Regions from separate parts of the Mesorhizobium sp. M7A.F.Ca.CA.002.15.2.1 genome, predicted to be linked through region 1. Evidence: riboswitches for the same ligand, from Rfam matches in the RefSeq annotation. Region 1 holds a riboswitch; the other holds the start of a gene.
The links. A riboswitch is a leader RNA that binds a small molecule or an ion and turns the genes downstream of it on or off. The one in region 1 is predicted to bind thiamine pyrophosphate.
Positions count from the first base shown of each region.

Region 1 (10,943 bases):
GGATCGTGTCGTAGAGGCCGCCGATGTAGGCGAGGACCCATTTCACGTTGCCGCGCGTCTTTCTCACCAAGGTGTTCAGGAACTGCTGTTGGAGCGGTGTCAGTGCTTCACAGTCGTCAATCAGTATCTTGAAGAAGGGCGCCCTGTCACCGGCGAAAGATGGGCCATTTAAAAGTGGAGTGATCGCGGTCGCGACCTTGTTAATGATCGCGCCAGGGTCTGTTGCTCTGAAGCCGGTCGCTCCGGCATCGGCGGCAAAGAAGAACGCGTTGAAGCATTCGTCGACGTACCGGGTTATCCCACCCCGCAGCTCATCGATGCTGAAGAAGTCGAGACGGGCAGGTTGGGGTATGAAGTGCAGCACTTCGCGATGCAGTGCCAGGGCGACGTCCCTATCTTCGGAGGCCCGGTATTTCAAGTGGCCGTCGCGTCTGAGCTGGCCGATGCTCTCGAGCAGGCGTTCGACTATCTTCAGCTCCAGATAGTGAGAGAAGATTACGAATTGCCGCGGGATCACGGCGGCCGTGTCGAAGCGTATCCGCTCCGGAATGAGGTTCAGAACGGCGTTGTCGATTAGGGGCGAGAATGTCTCATTGAGCTGGAAGAAGACGCCATACCAAGCGAGCTTGCCGACTTGGTCCGAGAGACTTTTGTCTTCAAGAATATGGACTGTGGAAAGCGAGCGAAGAATGCTGGTCTTGCCGCTGCCTCTCGTCCCTGCGACGAAGACCGGCTTGGCGGCGGCAGAAATCAACGCCGACTTCTGACTGAACCACAGTATCGGGCGGCTTTCGTACTCGATCCTGTTGGGGCCGAACGGATTCTCCATCGCTATTCGTCCCTTACCTTAATGCGCCAAGCCGAGTTTGCCTTGGTGAGGCCGTCTATCTCGATGAAGCGCGCCGCTTGGAGCATCAGAAGAGAGTCTTCCAGATCTAGCCCGAGCTCGGCGGAGGCAGCAATCTCAGTGATCTCGTCCCAGAAGAGTAACCCATTCCCGCGCCTGGTGGCATGGTCGCGCAGTCGGCGCAGCAGGTCAAACGTGTCGTTGTTCAGAAAGGCCTTGCCGTTGGACATGGTCGAAATAAAGCAATGTTCGCCTTCCATGACCGTCCCGTCGGCGACATTGGTGCGGTAGGGTATAAGTCGGATGCCGACGAGCTCTCCCTGATCGGTCGTGAAGAAGACGAGCTCATTGAAACCTGACTGTATCTCTGGTGCTGAGATGCAGATCAATTTGCCGTCCGGAAACCTTGGATCGTTGACGATCTCGACCGGATCAGCATGTATGTGTCCATGCAGGTAGACGATAGGCTTGTTGCCCTGCAGCAGCTGAGTTCTGACAAATCCGCTGTTGAGCATCTCCGCGTATGGCGTAATGCGCGGAGTCTTTTGTGGCAGCAGATTGTGATGGCCGATTATGATGCCGTAACGCATGTCGGGCTGCTGGAGCAATTCCTGTAGGCCTGCAAGCATCTCACGCGAGATGTATGGCGTGTCCATCTGACCGTAATACTCGTCGTCGGACGCCTCCTTGTCTGGATCGCTGGGAGGTGTCGCGGGCGAATGTCCCGAGATGTCCGGCGAGCCGAGATCTAGAGGCTCTGTAGAAGGACTGAGTGCCTCGAGACGATCACGAAGGAACGCGGGAAGGTTTTGAAGCTCCCAACTGCCTATCGCTGTGTTGACGAGGATGAAGTTTGCGCCTGCGGATCCTGTCGGAAGTCTGAAGTGCACGGGTTGGTCCACGGGAACGGTCTGCCAACCCAAGCGGGCGGCTAAACTCGCCATTTCGCTGAATTTCTCAGTCGGTCCAAGTTCGCGCGCGTCATCACGGTTCACATCGTGATTTCCCGGTACGAATATCAACGGAAGCGCCTTTGAACTGCGTCCCTGTGCGCGGCAGAGCAACGTGAAATGCTGGAATGCCGAAGCAATGAAGGTCTTGTCGCCACGGCTCGTGAAATCCCCCATGAAGGCGATCGAATCCAAGGGCTTCGAAGTCGTCAGCCGCCGAAGTTTCGTCAAGACGGCACGCAGCGAAGACGCGCGTAGCTTCTGCGTTATTTTCGGAGCGAACTTGCTATCCTTGGCATCGATGTTGCTAGAGGAAGGATGCCAGTCCGGATAGTGAATATCGCCTACTTGAAGGATTCGCACCCGCCGCATAACTCGCCCCCCTGCCGAGAGCCATAGACTAATCCGTTCGCTTTTGCCAAGCGCGAACGATCATCCGCAGTGTCCTTAACGAGGTAGCCTGCACTTTTCGAGAATTGCCACGGCGGCTATTTTTCGGCTGTGAAGCACACGAGACCCGTGACGTGAGACCCAGTTGCTCAATGCCCAGTTGCTCAATGAGCTTTCTTACGAATAAGGGAGAATTTCCGCGGCCGGACTATCTCTGAGCGAGCGTGCATGACTGCCAACGGAAGGTCTTGCACGCACCCTTGCGATCTTGAGCAATGGTCGCCATGACTTTCTTCTTGCAGGCTTTTGAGTGGCCCAGCCTGCGATCACCAGACCCCACCGATTCTAAAGAGCGTGGCAGATGGGATAGTCGAGGTTGCCCGTGCACAGTCACGCTCAGGGCTTGCGCCGCCCAGAGGACACGCTGAAAAGGCAGATTGGGGCGCAAGCACGCCATTCACGAGAGGTTCGACATGAAGACCATGCAAGAAAAAGACATTCCGGCATTCGTACAAGCAGTTGTGGACGCCGGCTGCAAAATTTGCGCGATTGGCAACTTGGGATACGTCTTTGGCGATGCTGATTTCACGCCAGCGCAACGGAGGGCCGTCGAGCCACAGCTGCGTAGGATTGCTGAAATCTACGGCGAACGCGATCATCTCATGAACGAGATAGCTGTATATCTGCGGTCGATCGGACGCCATGTCGAGGTTGAGCCGAAGACAGGTATTTCCTGATGGCCGTGATCGCGAGAAGCCGTCTTCCAACCTCTGAATCCTAAAGGAGGTGACCCCCAAGGCCGTTCGTCACCTTCGACCAGAATAACCACATCCGTGACCGCCTGAGCTACTTGGTCGATACGCGCACATGGCCAATACAGTTTCTCCATCCTTCACGAAGCGAATGAGGCTTTGGCCATTCAGCCCCGGTCTACGGGGCGTGACTTGTCCCCGATGCATGCGCGAGCTCTCCGCCCGGCTGGCCGCCGGTCGTCGCCACCGGCCGAAGGCGCCCGAATGCGCTTGACAAGATAGCGTCAGCCCGTTCAACCTAAGGCATTCACCAGGGGAGTCCCGGCAAGGGGCTGAGATACTGCTGGCTTTCGCGGCGCAGTGACCCGTTGAACCTGATCCAGTTCATACTGGCGTAGGGACGGTGCAAGCGCTTTGCGGGAGTTTACGCCCGAGGTCCTGTTGCAGCAGGTCTACAGAAGCGTCTTTTCATCCTTCCGGCACAGAACTGGGTCTCCAATGCATGAGCAAAGGAGCCTCACGATGAATGCCCTCACCCCCGCCGTATCGACGGGACCACTGCCCGCCTCGCGGAAAATCCACAAGCCCGGCGTCCTCTACCCGCAGATCAGGGTGCCGATGCGCGAGATTTCCGTCCATCCGACGGCCGGCGAACCGCCCGTCACCGTCTACGATCCGTCCGGCCCCTACACCGATCCATCAGTCGAAACCAGCATCGAAAAAGGCCTTGCCCGGCTTCGCCACGAATGGGTCACGGCGCGTGGCGATGTCGAAGCCTATGACGGCCGCCACGTCCGGCCGGAAGACAATGGATTCGCCACCGGCGAGCGCCTGACACCGGAATTTCCGATACGCAATCGGCCGCTCAAGGCCAAGCAGGGCAAGGCGGTGACCCAACTTGCCTATGCGCGCGCCGGCATCATCACGCCAGAAATGGAGTTCGTAGCCATCCGCGAGAATCTCGGCCGCGAGGTGATGCGCGGCAAGCTGCAACGCGACGGCGAAGCCTTCGGCGCGGCGATCCCAGATTTCGTCACACCCGAATTCGTGCGCGACGAGGTGGCGCGCGGGCGCGCAATCATTCCCGCCAACATCAATCATCCCGAGAGCGAGCCGATGATCATCGGTCGCAATTTTCTGGTCAAGATCAACGCCAACATCGGTAACTCGGCTGTCACATCGTCGATGGCCGAAGAGGTCGAAAAAATGGTCTGGGCTATCCGCTGGGGCGCGGACACGGTGATGGACCTGTCGACCGGCCGCAACATCCACAACATCCGCGACTGGATCGTGCGCAATGCGCCGGTGCCGATCGGTACGGTGCCGCTCTATCAGGCGCTGGAAAAGGTCAACGGCATCGCCGAGGATCTGAACTGGGAGGTCTACCGCGACACGCTGATCGAGCAGGCCGAGCAAGGCGTCGACTATTTCACCATCCACGCCGGCGTGCGGCTGCACTACATCCCGCTGACCGTCGACCGGGTCACGGGCATCGTCTCGCGCGGCGGCTCGATCATGGCCAAATGGTGCCTGCACCATCACCGGGAGAGCTTCCTCTACGAGCATTTCGAGGAGATCTGCGACATCGCCAGAGCCTATGACGTCTCCTTCTCGCTCGGCGACGGCCTTCGTCCCGGTTCAATCGCCGATGCGAACGACGCGGCGCAATTCGCCGAACTGGAAACACTTGGAGAACTCACCAAGATTGCCTGGGCAAAGGACTGCCAGGTGATGATCGAAGGCCCGGGCCATGTCCCCATGCACAAGATCAAGCAGAACATGGACAAGCAGCTCGCAGTGTGCGGTGAGGCGCCGTTCTACACGTTGGGGCCGCTGACGACCGACATCGCGCCGGGCTATGACCACATCACCTCAGGGATAGGTGCCGCCATGATAGGCTGGTTCGGCACCGCAATGCTTTGCTACGTCACGCCGAAAGAGCATCTCGGCCTTCCCGACCGCAACGACGTCAAGATTGGCGTGATCACCTACAAGATAGCCGCCCATGCAGCCGATCTGGCGAAGGGCCATCCGGCAGCGAAAACCAGGGATGATGCCCTTTCGCGCGCGCGCTTCGAGTTCCGCTGGGAGGACCAGTTCAACCTGTCGCTCGACCCCGAAACCGCACGGTCCTTCCACGACCAGACCTTGCCCAAGGAGGCGCACAAGCTGGCACATTTTTGTTCGATGTGCGGGCCGAAATTCTGCTCCATGCGCATTTCCCACGACATCCGTGCCGAGGCCCAGAAGGAAGGCATGGCGGCAATGGCGGCAAAATACCGGGAGGGCGGCGATCTCTACATGCAGGCGGACGAGACTGGCGTACCGGTCGTGCCAGAGGCTCCCAAACCATCATGAGGGTGCTCGTCAAAGGGGCCGGCGTTGCCGGCCTCACCGTCGCTTTCGAACTCGCCGCCCGCGGCGCGACGGTCACCGTCGCCGAGATGCGGCATGGCCTTGGTGGCAACGCGTCGTGGTTCGCCGGCGGCATGCTGGCGCCATGGTGCGAGCGCGAAAGCGCGGAGCAGCCGGTGCTGGATCTCGGACGCGATGCTGCCGACTGGTGGGATGCGGTGCTGTCGGGTCAGGTGACACGGGCCGGGACATTGGTCGTGGCCGCGCCGCGTGATGCCGGTGAGCTTGACCGGTTCGCCAGTCGCACGTCAGGGCATCGGCGCGTCGATGAAAACGAAATTGCGCTCCTGGAACCCGACCTCGCCGGCCGCTTCCGGCGTGGATTGCTCTTCCCCGACGAGGCTCACCTCGACCCACGCCCGGCGATGGCGGCACTTCATGACAAGCTTGCGACCATGGGTGTCAAATTCCACTTCGGCTGCGACGCCCGGCCTGTTTCGGGATTCGCCCGTCAGATAGACTGCATGGGAATGGCAGCGGCCGATGACAGGCTGCGCGGTGTTCGCGGCGAAATGCTGATCCTTCGCACGCCTGATGTCTCGCTGTCGCGGCCGGTCCGTTTGCTTCATCCACGCTTTCCGCTTTATGCCGTGCCGCGCACCGATCACCGTTTCATGATCGGAGCGACGATGATTGAAAGCCAGAGCGCCGGACCGGTGACGGCGCGTTCCATGATGGAGCTGCTGGGCGCCGCCCATGCCCTCCATCCGGCCTTTGGTGAGGCCGAGATCGTTGAAACCGGTGTGGGTGTCCGTCCGGCATTTCCCGACAATTTGCCACGCGTCGAAACAGACGGTGAGATCATCGCGATCAACGGTCTTTATCGTCACGGTTTTCTCCTCGCCCCCGCCATGGCGCGCCAGGCTGCCGACCTGGTTTTCAGTCAAGACAGAACCAAGGAGCATGCTCATGAAACTGATGGTCAACGGCGAGGCGCGTGAGATTGCCGCCACCACGCTGGCCGAGTTGCTTGCCGCGCTCGACTATGAGGGCGATTGGCTCGCCACCGCCGTCAACAGCGACCTCGTGCACAAAGCCAACCGCGCGGAGTTCCAGTTGAGCGACGGCGACCGGATCGAAATCCTCTCGCCCATGCAGGGCGGCTAGCATGTTGGAGCTTTATGGAACCGAGCTTTCGTCGCGCCTGCTTCTCGGCACGGCTCAGTATCCTTCGCCGGCCATCCTTGCCGATGCAGTCAAGGCATCGGGCACGTCGGTGGTGACCGTCTCGTTGCGGCGTGAGATGGCGGGCGGTAGGGCCGGCGAACAATTCTGGTCGTTGATCCGCTCGCTGGGCGCCAGAACCCTGCCCAATACCGCCGGCTGCCTCTCCGTCAAGGAAGCCGTCACCACCGCGAAAATGGCGCGCGAGGTCTTCGGCACCAACTGGATCAAGCTCGAAGTGATCGGCAATCACGACACGCTACAGCCGGATGTGTTCGGTCTGGTTGAAGCCGCCCGCATCCTGTGCGAGGACGGCTTTGCGGTATTCCCCTATACCACCGACGATCTCGTTGTCGCCGAGCGGCTGCTGGAAGCGGGCTGCAAGGTCCTGATGCCGTGGTGCGCACCGATCGGTTCCGCCTTGGGACCGGTCAACATGACGGCGCTGCGCTCGATGCGCGGATATTTCCCTGGCGTCCCGCTGATTGTGGATGCGGGGCTCGGACGGCCGTCGCACGCGGCCACCGTCATGGAACTCGGCTTTGACGCCGTGCTCCTGAACACAGCGGTCGCCAAGGCGGCAGATCCGGTCGGCATGGCGCGTGCTTTCGGTAAGGCGGTCGACGCCGGTCGTGAGGCGTTCAGTTCGGGAATGCTCGAACCGCGCGACGTCGCCGTGCCATCGACACCGATGGTCGGCAGGGCCGTTTTTTCATGAAGCTCGATCCCTTCTACCTGATCGTCGACAGCGCCGCCTGGATCGAAAGGTTGGCGCCGCTCGGCGTCAAGCTGATTCAGCTTCGCATCAAAACCATGGATGAAACCGGGCTGCGCGCGGAGATCCGCAAGTCGAAGGCCTGGTGTGTCCAACACAAAAGCCAGCTCATCATCAATGATTATTGGCGCCTGGCAATCGAGGAAGGCTGCGATTTCGTGCATCTGGGCCAGGAGGATTTGCAAACGGCCGACCTCTCGAGGATACGGGCAGCGGGCGTCAGGCTCGGATTGAGCACGCATGATCATGTCGAGCTGGAAACGGCCATGTTTGCCGAGCCCGACTATGTCGCGCTCGGTCCGATCTATCCCACCACTTTGAAGAAAATGAAGTGGGCACCGCAAGGGCTAGAGCGGATCAGCGAGTGGAAGCGGCGGGTGGCGCCGATCCCATTGGTCGCCATCGGCGGCCTCAACCCCGACCGCCTCGACGGCGTCTTTGAGGCCGGCGCCAACAGCGCCGCAGTGGTCACGGACATCACGTTGAGCTTCGACCCCGAAGCGCGCACGCGAGAATGGATCGAAAAGACGGACCGATGGCGATGAGACGAGAACCGCATGTGCTTGTCGTTGGCGGATCAGATTCCAGCGGGGGTGCTGGAATAGCACGCGACATCGAGACGATCTCTGCCGTTGGCGTGCGCACCTGTCTCGCCGTCACAGCGCTAACGGTGCAAACGCACGACGCCGTGATCGAAATCCATCATTCGCCACCCAGCATGGTGGCCAATCAGATGTGTGCCGCGCTACAGGCCAACGACGTAGCCACAATCAAGATCGGCATGCTGGCGACTGCCAAGATCATTGTTGCCGTTGCCGCAGTGCTGCGCAAATTTCCGCAAGTGCCGGCAGTACTCGACCCTGTGCTGGCCTCCACCTCAGGCCGCGCACTTCTGGAAGCAGGCGCTATCGCTGCCATGAAGCGCGATTTGATGCCGCTTTGCTGCATTGTCACGCCCAACCTTCCTGAACTGGCGCTCCTTACTGGTTCCGAACCGGCTTCGGATGAGGACGGTGCGCTCCAACAAGGACAAAGACTGCAGGCCGTCGGCCCTCAGGCCCTGCTGATCAAGGGTGGGCACGCGTCGGGTCCCCGATCGGCCGATATTCTGTTACGCTCCGATCATGAACCCATCCACTTCGACACGCCGCGCCTTGCTATATCGATGCGCGGAACAGGTTGCATGCTGGCCAGCGCGATTGCGGCGCATCTGGCGAAGGCGAAGTCGCTCGAAGATAGCGTGCGCGAAGGCAAGCTGTTTGTGTTCGAGAAGCTTCAGAAATGCCGGCTGAATAATCACAACGTTCTGCGTCCAGCCAAGCAGACCCATTTTCCAGAATTTTTCCAGTAGCGAGACTGGAGGGCTACTGCTTCTCTATGCCATCCTTACAACGCGTTGAGTTCCACTGTGCCGTCCAGAATTATCTGTCGTTGTCCAGAATTAAGCCGGGCTTAGAACTGAAACGAACCCGCCGAAAGGTACGAGCGGCCCTCACTCGATAAGGGTTACCAAACCTATTCCTGTGGGCTACCAATCCGCGTGGTGGGTGGCCTTAGGTTACCAATCAGTGTGGCGTCCGGAATTATCTGCCTCTCTCCGGAATTAAGCCGAGATTAGAAGATCGGTGCGGTATTGCGCCCGGTCAAACCGTGTCGATTTGCGGCGTAGCCGACGTGTCTCACGCTTGGCGGCGTCGCACGCTGGTCCCGATTGTCGCCCGAATATCTGCCTACCGGCGACAGTGAATGCGCCAAGCTAGACCTTCGTCGATAGGGCGGCTCCGGTTTACCAATCCTGTCGTCCTAGGTTGACCAATCCGTTGTCGACCGTGAGCGGGTTTACCAATAAGGGCGGCTATATTCTGCGCAAACCCAATCACCTGATGCCAATCCAGAATTAATCGTCATTAAGGGCATTGGTAAACTCAGTCTGAAACCCCACCCTTAGCCAGAAAACTCTCCTGTTTTCAATCGCATAGCCCGCCCGCCAGCAACCGATAATTCGGGACCGGTAAACCCGTGAAAGGCCCAATAATTCCGGACGTCACACCAGTCTGCCCTTTTATGCGACTTTTCGAGCACAGACCGGGAACATCTGACCGTTTCCATTCATCGCCCAAGGCCGGTTTAGCGCTGGAAAAGCCAAAGTGCGGGAGTAAGAATGGCCGCAACGGGGCCGGAAGCCGTCGGTCAGCTTTCGGGGAGTGATCCCGGTAAGTTCGCAACTCATTCGCTTCTTTTCTGCAGTCCCCGCCATTACGAGTTGGCGGTGTCGGTCGCCGAGGGGATCAACGCCATTACTGCGGCTAGTTCGGCCCTCCGGACGAGGAATGGCATGCGCGTCGTCCCATAGTGCTTGGCAAGATGGAAGCGGTGCATGCCTCCTACGATGTGAACTTGGCCTTGGTACTCGCCGAGCAAAGGCGGTGTGACACCGCGGCCATGCAGCCATCGGTAGGCGATCCCACAGCTCTTGCTCTTGTAACGTTGATGCCAAGGACCCTTGTCCCTGCTGGCGGCGTAGGTAAGCCTGCCGCCAACGTCAGTGACATCAGCGTCGATAAGAATGAAATCCGTCGAAGCGTGGTCGCTGGGATCATCGCCGTCGAACGCGAGATAGAAGTTTGCAGGATCGCAGTCCCATATCGCAGTCAGTGCAACCGGAATGTTCTTTCTTCCTTTGCACCAGATGTCGACCTTGCGTTTCTCCTGAGCGCGGGCGACCTCGAAGGCTTCGTCTAGTTTTCCTTCCGCGACATCCATGGCTGTGATGACGTTCAAGCCAAGGGCCGTCAGACGGTTGATCTCGTCCACGTTCGCCATGCCTTCTCCTCTGGCAGCAGATTATTATCCACCGTTGGAAGATGCGGCGGCAATCCAAGCCTGAGGCACGAGGGCCTGTCCACGCCATTCCTCAATCAACTTGACTCCGGGAAGCTTGCCCCAGACGTCCTCATCTGCATGATCCAGCACGATGATCTGGAGGCGACCTTTCGCGGCCATGACCTCAGCGCCTAGGAGCGCAAAGACCTTCCTGACGGCGACCACGTCCTGATCCCTCCACGCGATGAGGTCGGGGCCCTCGTCGCCCGCCGCCCGCTTAGGAAAATAGACTTGGCTAGGTTGGTCGAAGATCAGCTGACCAGGGACTGGGTGATGAGGTTCGGCCAGGAAGTAGTGCTGCAGCGCAAGCATTAGTGCGACGTGATACGCGAGCCAATTGGCGCCGCTGCCAATCTCCCACAGGTAGTCCTCACGCGTTCCCCTAGTCACCTTGACGGTCAGGTCTTCAATCAACAGCCTAATCGGGGCCTCGGGCCACTCCGCGTCAAGCTGCGGAATCAGCCGATTGGCATGATGGGAGACTTGGTGCAACGCGTTGAATAGCTTGCGCTGGATGTCGGCCTCGGAGATCGTCTTTTGCAGCGTTGCAATATCGGCCTGCAGCGAGGTGAGTTCCTGCCGCAAATCCGACGACTGGTCGGCGCGGTCGTAGACGTGCAACGCCTGCTCCAATCGACCGAGGAAGCGCTCAAGCCTATCGAAGCGATTGGCCTCGTCTCGGGCGACGTCAGAGTCCCGTTCCAGCACCGCTATCTCGCTACGGACATCGTTCAACTCAGATAGGACCGCTTCAGCGGCGCCGCGCT
Region 1 covers NZ_RZPI01000005.1:8,862-19,804, reverse strand. Annotated here, with positions in the region: gene ENZ74_RS00835 (hypothetical protein) at 1-829, opposite strand, end outside; gene ENZ74_RS00830 (metallophosphoesterase) at 832-2,169, opposite strand; gene ENZ74_RS00825 (hypothetical protein) at 2,661-2,924, shown strand; TPP riboswitch at 3,242-3,358, shown strand; gene thiC (phosphomethylpyrimidine synthase ThiC) at 3,462-5,297, shown strand; gene thiO (glycine oxidase ThiO) at 5,294-6,295, shown strand; gene thiS (sulfur carrier protein ThiS) at 6,264-6,461, shown strand; gene ENZ74_RS00800 (thiazole synthase) at 6,463-7,236, shown strand; gene ENZ74_RS00795 (thiamine phosphate synthase) at 7,233-7,838, shown strand; gene ENZ74_RS00790 (hydroxymethylpyrimidine/phosphomethylpyrimidine kinase) at 7,829-8,644, shown strand; gene ENZ74_RS00785 (hypothetical protein) at 9,550-10,116, opposite strand; gene ENZ74_RS00780 (DUF3732 domain-containing protein) at 10,141-10,943, opposite strand, start outside.

Region 2 (10,943 bases), on a different contig from region 1:
TTGACCACGGTGAGATCGCCAAAGCTCTTTTCGATGTTTTTCGCCTCGATCACCAGCTTGCCGGACTCGGTGGCGTCGCTCGCCACCATGATCGCCGACCCTTCGGCCCCGCGATGACCGCGAAAACGCTGACGCATGGTCTGCAACTCGCCGAGCCGGCGCATGTTGCGCTTGCGCCGCGCCGTCACGCCGTAGCGCAGCCAATGCTCTTCGCGAACGATCTGGCGACCGAGCTTGTGCTGCTCGCGTTCTTCTTCCTCCAGAACCAGGTCGCGCCATTCCTCGAAATGGCCGAAGCCCTTGTCCAGCCTGCGGGTCTGGCCGCGATCGAGCCAGACCGTGGCGCGCGACACGCGTTCGAGGAAGCGGCGGTCGTGCGAGATGACGATCAGCGCCGAGGAGGTGCGGATGAGTTCTTCTTCCAGCCATTCGATGACCGAGAGGTCGAGATGGTTGGTCGGCTCATCGAGCAGCAGGATATCGGGCTCCGGCGCCATGACGCGGGCAAGGGCGGCGCGCCTCGCCTCGCCGCCCGACAGGTCGTTCGGACGTTCCTCACCCGACAGGCCGAGATGCTCCATCAGATAGCTGGCGCGGTAGGGATCGTCGGCGGGGCCAAGCCCGGCCTCGACATAGGCGCGGACAGTGGCAAAACCTTCCATGTCGGGCATCTGCGGCAAATAGCGGACGGTCGCCGAAGGCTGGCGGAACACTTCGCCGTCCTGCGGCTCGATCAGGCCGGCGGCGATCTTCAGCAGGGTCGACTTGCCGGACCCGTTGCGGCCGACCAGTGCGATCTTGTCGCCGGCCGAAGCCGTCAAGGCGGCGCCATCGAGCAGCGGCGTGCCGCCGAAGGTCAGTTTTATCCCATCAAGGTTGAGAAGGGGCGGGGCCATGTCAGCTTTCAGGTAAGGGATAGGGATGAGCGAGCAGCATCGCGCGGCCATGGCCGAGCGCGATTTCGAGGCGGCCCCCGGTCTTGTCGGACTTGACCTCGTTGGAAATGGTCAGCGACGAACCGAACGCCACCTTGACGTGAGCGAGCGGCCATTTGGCGCCGGTGACGGTCAGGCCGTCGAGCTCGGAAAAGCCGAGCACCGAAAACAGCGTGCCGTCGGCATAGTCGAGGCCGGCCGTTCCGCGCAGCAGGGGGATGCCTTCCTGAGCGCCGCTGGTCAAAAGCACGTCCGTTCCCGCCTCCGCCAGCCGCAGGGCGAGCGACAGATGCAGAAAAGCGTGGTCGGCGCGCTTGCCGCCAAAGGCGCCGGCCAGCACCAGGCGGGTCGCGCCGCGCTCCAGTGCCGCGGCGACGGCAAGTTCGCCATCGGTCTGGTCCTTTTCCGCCGGGAAGGTCCGGCGCGGCACGGAAGCGAGATCGTCCGGCAGGTTGGCCGGCACCGAATCGAAATCACCCACCCACAGCTCCGGCACGAGACCCAGCAACCGCGCATGACCGATGCCGGCGTCGGCGGCGATGACGCGGGAGCCTTTGACCTGACGGTCGAGCCGTGGCGTACGGATGAGATCGCCGCCAAGCAGGATGGTGAATGTGCTCATATCGTGTGGCCCTTACCAGCCCGGCACGGGAAACGGAAGGCGGCAAACTCCCGCTTGCATGGCGGATCGGCCCGGCCTATGTGTCGAAACGCTCTAACGGGGTGCCGGACGCGATCTTCGCGGACCGGCTGAGAGGCAGTCTCGCCAACCCGCTGAACCTGATCCGGTTTGTACCGGCGGAGGGATTAGACGTTTCGGACAGTCCGACGCCTCAATTCCTTTCAATTCAAACGAAGGAGGCGCCGATGCGCACGCTTTTATACGCTCTTGTTTCAGCAACGGTCGTGGCCTTGTCCGGGCCCGCCTTGGCCAAGGACAAGCTCACCGTCTACACCTATGAGAGTTTCACCGCCGACTGGGGTCCGGGTCCCGTGGTGAAGAAGGAGTTCGAGGCCGAATGCGGCTGCGACGTCGACTTCGTCTCGGTCGCCGATGGCGTCGCGCTGCTCAACCGCGTCAGATTGGAAGGCACATCGACCAAGGCCGATATCGTGCTTGGCCTGGATACCAATCTCACCGCCGATGCCAAGGCGTCAGGCTTGTTCGCGCCGCATGGCGCGGTGACGGATGTCAGTGTGCCGGGCGGCTGGAGCGACGACACGTTTGTCCCCTTCGACTACGGCTATTTCGCTGTCGTCTACGACACGCAGAAGATGAAGACGCCGCCGAAGAGCCTGAAGGAGCTGATCGAAGGCAGTGCCAACGACAAGATCGTCATCCAGGATCCGCGCACCTCGACGCCAGGCCTCGGCCTGCTTCTTTGGGTCAAGTCGGTCTATGGCGACAAGGCACCCGAGGCCTGGGCCAAGCTCAAGGCCAAGGTGCTGACCGTGACGCCGGGCTGGAGCGAGGCCTATGGGCTGTTCACCAAGGGCGAGGCGCCGATGGTGCTGTCCTACACGACGTCGCCAGCCTACCACATGGTCGCCGAGAACACGGAGCGCTACCAGGCGGCCTCCTTCGAGGAGGGCGAGTATCTGCAGATCGAGGTGGCGGGTATCACCACGACAGGAGCCAAGAATCCGCTGGCGGCCAAGTTCATGGCCTTCATGACCGGGCCGAAATTCCAGGATGCCATCCCCGAGACCAACTGGATGTTCCCGGCAGGCAAGACCGACAAGCCGCTCAATCCGGCCTTCGACAAACTGGTCAAGCCGACGAAGACCTTGCTGTTCAGCCCGCAAGAGGTCGCCGCCAACCGCAAGGCCTGGGTCGATGAATGGCTGGCGGCGATGAGCAAATAGGCAGCGCGATGGCGCCGGCGCATTCCACGGATTCCCGCGTCAGTGCCGGCATTGTCGCGCTCGCTGCAATCGCGCTGCTGATCGGCGGCGCGTTTGCCGGCCTGCTTTTCGAGGGCGCCCATGATTTCTCGGGCGCCTGGGCAGCCTTCGATCCCTATCTGCTTCGCGTCATTCGCTTCACGCTCTGGCAAGCGGTCCTGTCGACGCTGCTTTCGGTCATCCCGGGGCTGTTTGTGGCGCGCGCTCTGTCGCGGCATCCACGTTTCTTCGGCCGCGCCTTCATCCTGCAGATCTTCGCCGTGCCGTTGGCGCTGCCGGCCATCGTTGCAGCGCTCGGCATCCTGGCGCTTTATGGCCGTGCCGGCTACTTCGCCGGCGTGCTTGCCGTTATCGGCGGCGGAAGCTGGCCGGGCATCTATGGCCTGTCCGGCATTCTCGTCGCCCATGTCTTCTTCAACCTGCCGCTGGCGACGCGGCTGTTCCTCGAGGCGCTGCAGACCATACCGGCCGACCAATGGCGGCTGGCGAGCCAACTCGGCATGGCGGCCCGGCCGGCGTTCCGGCTGATCGAATGGCCAACGCTGCGCGCCGCACTGCCCGGCGTCGCCGGGCTTGTGTTCATGCTCTGCATCACATCCTTCACGATCGTGCTGACGCTCGGCGGCGGGCCGGCCGCGACGACGCTTGAGGTCGGCATCTACCAGGCGCTGCGCTTCGATTTCGATCCCGCACGGGCCGTTGCACTGACGCTGCTGCAGATCGCCTTGACCTTTATCGTGGTGCTGGCACTGACGCGGCTAGGCGCCAATGTGGTCGGCGACACCAATTTGCCGGTCGCGCAACGCCGCTATCTCTCGGTCAATCGGAGCGAGACCTGGTTGAACGCGCTACTCATCGTCCTGGCGCTGCTGTTCGTTGTCGGGCCGATGGCGGCAACCGTGATGGCCGGATTGAGTGCCGATCTCGCCCGCTTGGCCGGCGAGGCCACTGTCCGGCAGGCAACGCTGACCAGTGCGGCGCTCGCCTTCCTGTCGGCGCTGCTTTCGGTGATGCTGTCGCTGGCGCTGACCATGGCGCGGCGGGCACTGGCGCTGAACCGCCGTGCCGGCGCAAAGACACTGCTCGAACACGCCACCGATACAGGCGCCGGTTTTGTCCTGGTCGTGCCGCCGATCGTCGTCGGCGCCGGCTGGTTCCTGTTGTTGCGCCATGTCGGCGATGTCTTCGCCATCGCTCCGGTCATGGTCGTCACCGTCAACGCGGTGATGGCGATGCCGTTTGCGCTCCGCGCCGTGCGTCCCGCCTATGATGCAGCGAGCGAGCGTCACGAACGGCTCTGTGCACAGCTCGGCATTGCGGGCTGGAACCGGCTGATGCTGGTCGACTGGCCGTCGCTGCGGCGACCGCTCGCCACGGCCTTCGCTTTCGCCATGGCGCTGTCGCTCGGCGATCTCGGTGTCATTGCCTTGTTCGGCAGTGATTCCGTGCAGACATTGCCCTACCTTCTTCTGGCTCGGATGGGCAGCTACCGCACCGAGGATGCCGCCGGCCTCGCACTGCTGCTCGGCCTCGTCTGTCTCGCGTTGATCGTGGCGGCGCACTGGCTGGGAAGGGAGGAGGTCCGTGATGCGTGAAAAGGCGGCCAACGGGCTCGCGAAGGGCGCGCCGGTGCGGCTGGACAAAGTGTCGTTCAGCTATGGCAGCTATGGCGAGGCGCCGCTTGTTTTCGATGTCGAGTTTGCCGCGGCGACGATCACCGCCATCATGGGGCCGAGCGGTTCGGGCAAGTCGACACTGCTCAATCTGGTCGCCGGCTTCGAGACCCCACGGTCGGGCCGCGTGCTGGTCGGCGGTGTCGATGTCAGCGCCGAGCCGGCCTCGGCGCGGCCGGTGTCGATGGTGTTCCAGGAGAACAATCTCTTCGCGCATCTTTCCGTCGAGCAGAATGTCGGGCTCGGCCGCTCGCCATCCCTGCGGCTGACCGAGGCGGACCGCGCTGCGGTCGCCGAGGCGCTTGCGCGCACCGGTCTTGCGGGCAAGGAGAAACGCCTGCCGCGCGAGCTCTCCGGGGGCGAACGCCAGCGCGTCGCCCTGGCCCGCGTGCTGGTGCGCGACCGACCGGTGTTGCTGCTCGACGAGCCCTTCGCTTCGCTCGGACCGGCTTTACGCGACGAGATGCTGGATCTGGTTGCCGCCGTTCATGCCGAACGCGCCATGACAGTGCTGTTCGTCACCCACCAGCCGGAGGATGCACGCCGCATCGGCGAGCATATGGTGTTTGTCGACAATGGGTTGGTCGCCGCCACCGGCAAGGCTGATGATTTCTTCGCCGGGGCTGGTCCGGAGGCGTTCCGGCGCTATATCGGCGCGGGTGCCGGATATTCCACATCACGCGATGTTGCCCGGAAGCGGACATAATTTACGGTCAAACCGGCTCCAGGCGATGTGGCGTTTGCTTGCCATGACCGGGGGAGTGTGGCTAGGTCCGCCCTACCGGTCCGGCACAGGCCGTGATTTGCCTGCAGTATCCGGCGCCCGCCCCTGGGATGGGCCGCGGATACTGCAGCAGTTTGAGATATGGCACGTGAACATTCTGAAGATCGTCCCCGATTTTCAATGTCATGTGCCGGGACCCGAAAGGAAGCCGTTCTGGCGATCGGCGCTAACACATTGGGAATGAAACCGCTGGCGCGCTTTCTCGCGCTGGCCGGCTTTGCCGTGGCGTTGGCAAGCTGCCAGATGTTCACGCCGCCGGAGGTTCAGGAATCCGGCTTCCAGCCTTCCGACAAGCCGATCACGGTGGACAATGTCGGCGCCAACAACAAGCTCGCCGAATTGGCCAGGGCGCAGCATCCGCGCATCCTGGCGACCTATGGCGGCGAATATTCCGATCCCAAGCTCGAGCGCATGGTCGCCAAGGTGGTCGGTAGTTTGACGGTGGTGTCCGCCAACCCGACACAGACCTATCGCATCACCATTTTGAATTCGCCCAATGTCAATGCCTTCGCGCTGCCGGGCGGCTATCTCTACATCACGCGCGGCCTCCTGGCGCTGGCCAATGATTCGGCCGAGCTTGCAGCTGTCATCGCGCATGAGATGGGCCACGTCACCGCCAATCACGGCTTGCAGCGCCAGCAACTCGAGGCAGAGGAAGGCCTGGCGACCAAGGTGGTTTCCGATGTGCTCGGCGACAGCCCGACCGCCAAGGCGGCGTTGATCCGCGGCAAGCTGAGGCTCGCGCAATTCTCGCGCAACCAGGAGCTGGAAGCCGACGCCATCGGCATCAAGTCGATCGGCGAGGCCGGCTACGATCCTTTCGCCGCCGGCCGCTTCCTGCAATCAATGTCGGCCTACACCGATTTCCGCTCGATCAGCGGCGCCACCGACGCCAGCCTCGATTTCCTGGCCACGCACCCCAATACGCCGCAGCGCATCGATCTGGCGCAGCGCCATGCCCGCCAGTTCGGCGCGCCGGGCGTCGGCACGCGCGACCGCGATTCCTTCCTCGCCGGCATAGACGGCCTGCTCTATGGCGACACGCCGGAAGAAGGCTATGTACGCGGCGAAACCTTCCTGCATCCGGGCCTTGGCGTTTCGTTCACGGTACCGGACGGCTTCATCATCGACAATTCGGCGGCAGCGGTGACGGCCACCGGCCCCGGCGACATAGCGATCCGTTTCGATGGCGTGTCGATCGACAAGAACCGGGCGCTGACGGACTATATCCGCAGCGGCTGGGTGGCTGGTCTCGTCGACAGCAGCGTCAGGCAGGAAACCATCAACGGCAACGAGGCAGCGACCGCGCATGCCGGCGCCGAAGGCTGGCAGTTCGACATTGCGGTGATCCGCGCCGGCGGCCAGGTCTACCGGCTGCTGACCGCGGCCCCTTCGGCCAGCACGTCGCTGGACACAATCGCCCGCTCGGTCAGCGGCTCGTTCCGGATCTTGAGTGCCGCCGAAAAGGCGGCGCTGAAGCCGCTGCGCATCCGCGTCGTCACTGTCCAGCCTGGGCAGACGATGGGTTCGCTTTCGGCGCAGATGGTCGGCGTCGACCGTAAGCTCGACCTGTTCCGCGTCCTCAACGCGCTGTCGCCTGGTGCCGCGGTTTCGGCCGGCGACAAGGTCAAGATCGTCACGGACAAGTAGGCACCTGCGGACGCCTGCCGCCGTTCAGGCGGCAGTCGCCATGAACTCCGGATTCTGCTTCACCAACGCGACCTTCAGCTTTTCCATGGCGCGGGCCTCGATCTGGCGGACGCGTTCCTTGGAGATGCCGAGGGTTTCGCCGAGCGCTTCCAGCGTCGCGCCCTCGTCGTTAAGCCGGCGTTCCTCGATGATCCTCAACTCCCGTGCGTTGAGCGCGCGAAGCGCCTCCCTCAGCCAGAGCGAGCGGCGCGCGACATCGATCTTGTCGCCGACGATCTCGTCGGGCAGCGGATCGTCCGAGACCAGGAATTCCATGCGCTCGGTCGAACCCGCATCGTCGGCAACCGGCATGTTGAGTGAGGAGTCGGGAGCCGACAGCCGCGAATCCATCATCGCCACGTCGGCTTCGGAGACGCCGAGTGCTTCCGATACTTCGCGATAGAGCGTTGCGTTTGACAGTGGCTCGGCGCCATTCGCCAGCCGCGCGCGCAGGCGTCGCAGGTTGAAGAACAGCGCCTTCTGCGCCGAGCTGGTGCCGCCACGCACGATCGACCAGTTGCGCAGGATATAGTCCTGCATCGAGGCCCGGATCCACCATGTCGCATAGGTCGAGAACCGCACCTCGCGCTCCGGCTCGAAGCGGGCGGCGGCCTCGAGCAGTCCGACATGACCCTCCTGGACCAGGTCGCCGAGCGGCAGGCCGTAATGGCGGAATTTGGAGGCCATGGAAATGACCAGCCGCATATGCGCGACGGTGATGCTGTGCAGCGCGTTCTGGTCGTTGTCCTCTTTCCAGAGCAATGCAAGCCGATGCTCTTCGTCACGCTCGAGGTAGGGAGCCTTCATCGCCGCGCGGACCATGATCCGTCCTGCCGTGTCTTCCATCATGAGGCGCTCCCTGGGTGGTGCGGATGACTTTGCAAACTTGGCTGGCGCCTGGGTTGAAATGGCGGCGTCGTGCCCTAGAACAGCCAGAACTGCCATGCGCGGGAAAGGTTCCGCGACCGTGGCTGCGGGTATGTGTTGCCTGGCGGACTCCGGGGACTACCCGCGATAGCCGTGATGTCGGCTGGAAAGCGCCAGTTTGAGTATCTGATTTCAGAAACTGATTGTTTTTGGAATTCTGTTCCTTATTTTTTCGACTTGCATCTGTCAGTTTCCAGCGCTCACAATATGCCGGTCGGCCGGCCAAGGACGGGATCACAGAAAAATGAAATGGCTCAAGTCGCTCATCATCGCCGGAACGCTGCAGGCCTTGGCTGTCACCGCAGGCCATGCCGGCGCCAATCTCGACCAGATCAAGCAGGCCGGGGTCATCAAGGTCGGCACGGAAGGCACTTATGCGCCATTCACCTATCATGACACTTCGGGCGCACTGGTCGGCTTCGACGTCGAAATCGCCAAGGCGATCGCCGACAAGCTCGGCGTCAAGGTCGAATTCCTCGAAGGCAAGTGGGACGGGCTGATCGCCGGCCTCGACGCCAATCGCTATGACGCCGTCATCAACGAGGTCGGCATCACCGATGCCCGCAAGGCCAAGTACGACTTCTCCGATCCTTACATCGCCTCCAAGGCGGTGCTGATCGTGCGCGGCGACAACACAGACATCAAGACCTTTGCCGATCTCAAGGGCAAGAAGTCGGCGCAGTCGCTGACCTCGAATTTCGGCAAGCTGGCCGAAACGAACGGCGCCGAGCTGGTCGGCACCGATGGCTTCGACCAATCGATCCAGCTGCTTCTGACAGGCCGTGCCGACGCCACGATCAATGACAGCCTGTCGTTCCTCGACTTCAAGAAGCACAAGCCCGACGCCAATGTGAAGATCGCCGCGCAAGAGGAAAACGCCGACTATTCCGGCGTCATCGTGCGCAAGGGCGATCCGGAGCTGGTCGCGGCGATCAACAAGGCGCTGGCCGACATCAAGGCCGACGGCACCTATAAGAAAATCTCCGACACCTATTTCGGCCAGGACGTTTCGAAGTAATCTATGAGGCGGGCCGCTCCGCGGCCCACAGGACATATCGAGCGGCGAGTCGTCTTTGACGGTCCGCCGCTTTTGTCGTGATATGTCGCGCCTCGACGAAAGCCTCGACTTATTTGGAGGGTCTTACGTGCCGCACTGGCTGCAACTGATGCTGGAGTCGCTGCCTTCGCTGTTGTGGGCGGCGCTGATCTTCACCGTGCCGCTGACGCTGTTGTCCTTCGTCCTTGGGCTGACCGTTGGGTTGGGTGCGGCGCTTGCCCGGCTGTTTGGTCCGAAACCGCTGGTCGCGCTGGTGCGCTTCTATGTCTGGATCTTCCGCGGCACGCCGCTGCTGGTGCAGCTGTTCCTTATCTTCTACGGCCTGCCGTCGGTCGGTATCCTGCTCGACGCCTTCACGGCGGCGTTGATCGGCTTCACGCTCAACATCGGCGCCTACACGTCGGAAATCATCCGCGCGGCCATAGGGTCGGTGCCGAAGGGCCAGTGGGAAGCGGCCTATTCGATCGGCATGACCTGGAGCCAGGCGATGCGGCGCACCATCCTGCCGCAAGCCGGCCGGGTCGCGGTGCCGCCGCTTTCCAACACCTTTATCTCATTGGTCAAGGATACGTCGCTGGCCGCCGCCATCACCGTGCCGGAGATGTTCCAGGCGGCGCAGCGCATCGTCGCCACCACCTATGAGCCGCTGATCCTCTATGTCGAGGCGGCGATCCTCTATCTGGCGCTGAGTTCGGTGCTGTCGGCCTTGCAGACGCGGCTGGAGACCCGGCTCAACCGCTATGGCGGCTTCCTGGAGGCACGCTCATGATCGGCCTCAGCAACATCGAAAAGCGCTTTGGCGACAATCTCGTGTTGAAGGGCGTGACGGTCACCATTGCCGAAGGCAGCGTCACGGCGCTGGTCGGCCCGTCGGGCGGGGGAAAGAGCACCCTGCTGCGCTGTATCAACCTCCTGGAGATCCCGACCTCGGGCACGGTGCGCATCGGCGACGAGACGCTCGAATTCCATCCTGGTGGCAGGGTTCCGGCCAGGGATATCCAGCGCCTGCGGCTGCAGACCGGCATGGTGTTCCAGAACTTCCAGCTGTTTCCGCATCGCACCGCGATCGAGAACGTCATGGAAGGGCTGGTGACGGTGCTGAAATGGGCGCCTGAGAGGGCACGCGAGCGGGCGCTGGCTCTGCTGGAGAAGGTGGGGATGGCGCACAAGGCCGACGCCTGGCCGGCGACGCTGTCGGGCGGCCAGCAGCAGCGCGTGGCGATCGCCCGCGCCTTGGCGCCGTCGCCGAAAGTGCTGCTCTGCGACGAGCCGACCTCGGCACTCGACCCGGAACTGGCGCAAGAGGTGGTCGACGTGCTTGGCAAGCTCGCCAGTGAAGGCACGACCATGGTGATGGCGACGCATGATCTGCGCCTCGCCTCCAAGATCGCCAAGGAAGTGGTGTTCCTCGATGCCGGCGTCGTCGTCGAGAAGGGACCGGCCGCGGTGCTGTTCAACAATCCGGAGCAGCAACGGACGAAGCGGTTCATTGCGACGCTGAAGCAGGAGGCTGAGAAGGAAGGCGGCGGCGGGTAGGCGCGGCCTAGGGTCTGTAGAATTCGGGCGATGGCCCCGAAGGCGCGCCGGTTCCGGTATATCTTGCCGGATGCGCGAGCAGGCCGTCAGCCATCCTTCGGCATATCGGGCCTTGCCGCCAGCAGCCGCTGAAATTTCACCGTCAGATCTCCCTCGAAATCGCGGCTCTTCATTTGCAGGTTCAGATATGATGGCTGACGAGCGCCACGCCAAGTCCGATGAGGATCGAACCGCATGTCTTTGGGATCACCCATCCGGCGCCAGTGAACCGGCCAACGGCGAGCGAGGCGATGCCGACCGCCGCAAGGTCGGCCATCGAGAAGATGAGATTGACGATGATGCCGAGGATGAGGAACTGCAACCCGACGGCCATGCCGGCTGACGGATCCACGAACTGCGGCAGGAAGGTCAGGAAGAACAGTGCCGTCTTGGGATTG
Region 2 covers NZ_RZPI01000051.1:4,315-15,257, reverse strand. Annotated here, with positions in the region: partial or broken gene ENZ74_RS05475 (ABC-F family ATP-binding cassette domain-containing protein) at 1-896, opposite strand, end outside; gene ENZ74_RS05470 (thiamine diphosphokinase) at 898-1,557, opposite strand; TPP riboswitch at 1,645-1,759, shown strand; gene thiB (thiamine ABC transporter substrate binding subunit) at 1,803-2,801, shown strand; gene thiP (thiamine/thiamine pyrophosphate ABC transporter permease) at 2,810-4,435, shown strand; gene thiQ (thiamine ABC transporter ATP-binding protein) at 4,428-5,219, shown strand; gene ENZ74_RS05450 (M48 family metalloprotease) at 5,478-6,947, shown strand; gene ENZ74_RS05445 (RNA polymerase factor sigma-32) at 6,972-7,835, opposite strand; gene ENZ74_RS05440 (amino acid ABC transporter substrate-binding protein) at 8,158-8,931, shown strand; gene ENZ74_RS05435 (amino acid ABC transporter permease) at 9,059-9,739, shown strand; gene ENZ74_RS05430 (amino acid ABC transporter ATP-binding protein) at 9,736-10,506, shown strand; gene ENZ74_RS05425 (LysE family translocator) at 10,688-10,943, opposite strand, start outside.
Region 2: linked by a shared signal. The riboswitch ahead of thiB (thiamine ABC transporter substrate binding subunit) and the one ahead of thiC (phosphomethylpyrimidine synthase ThiC) in region 1 are both predicted to bind thiamine pyrophosphate.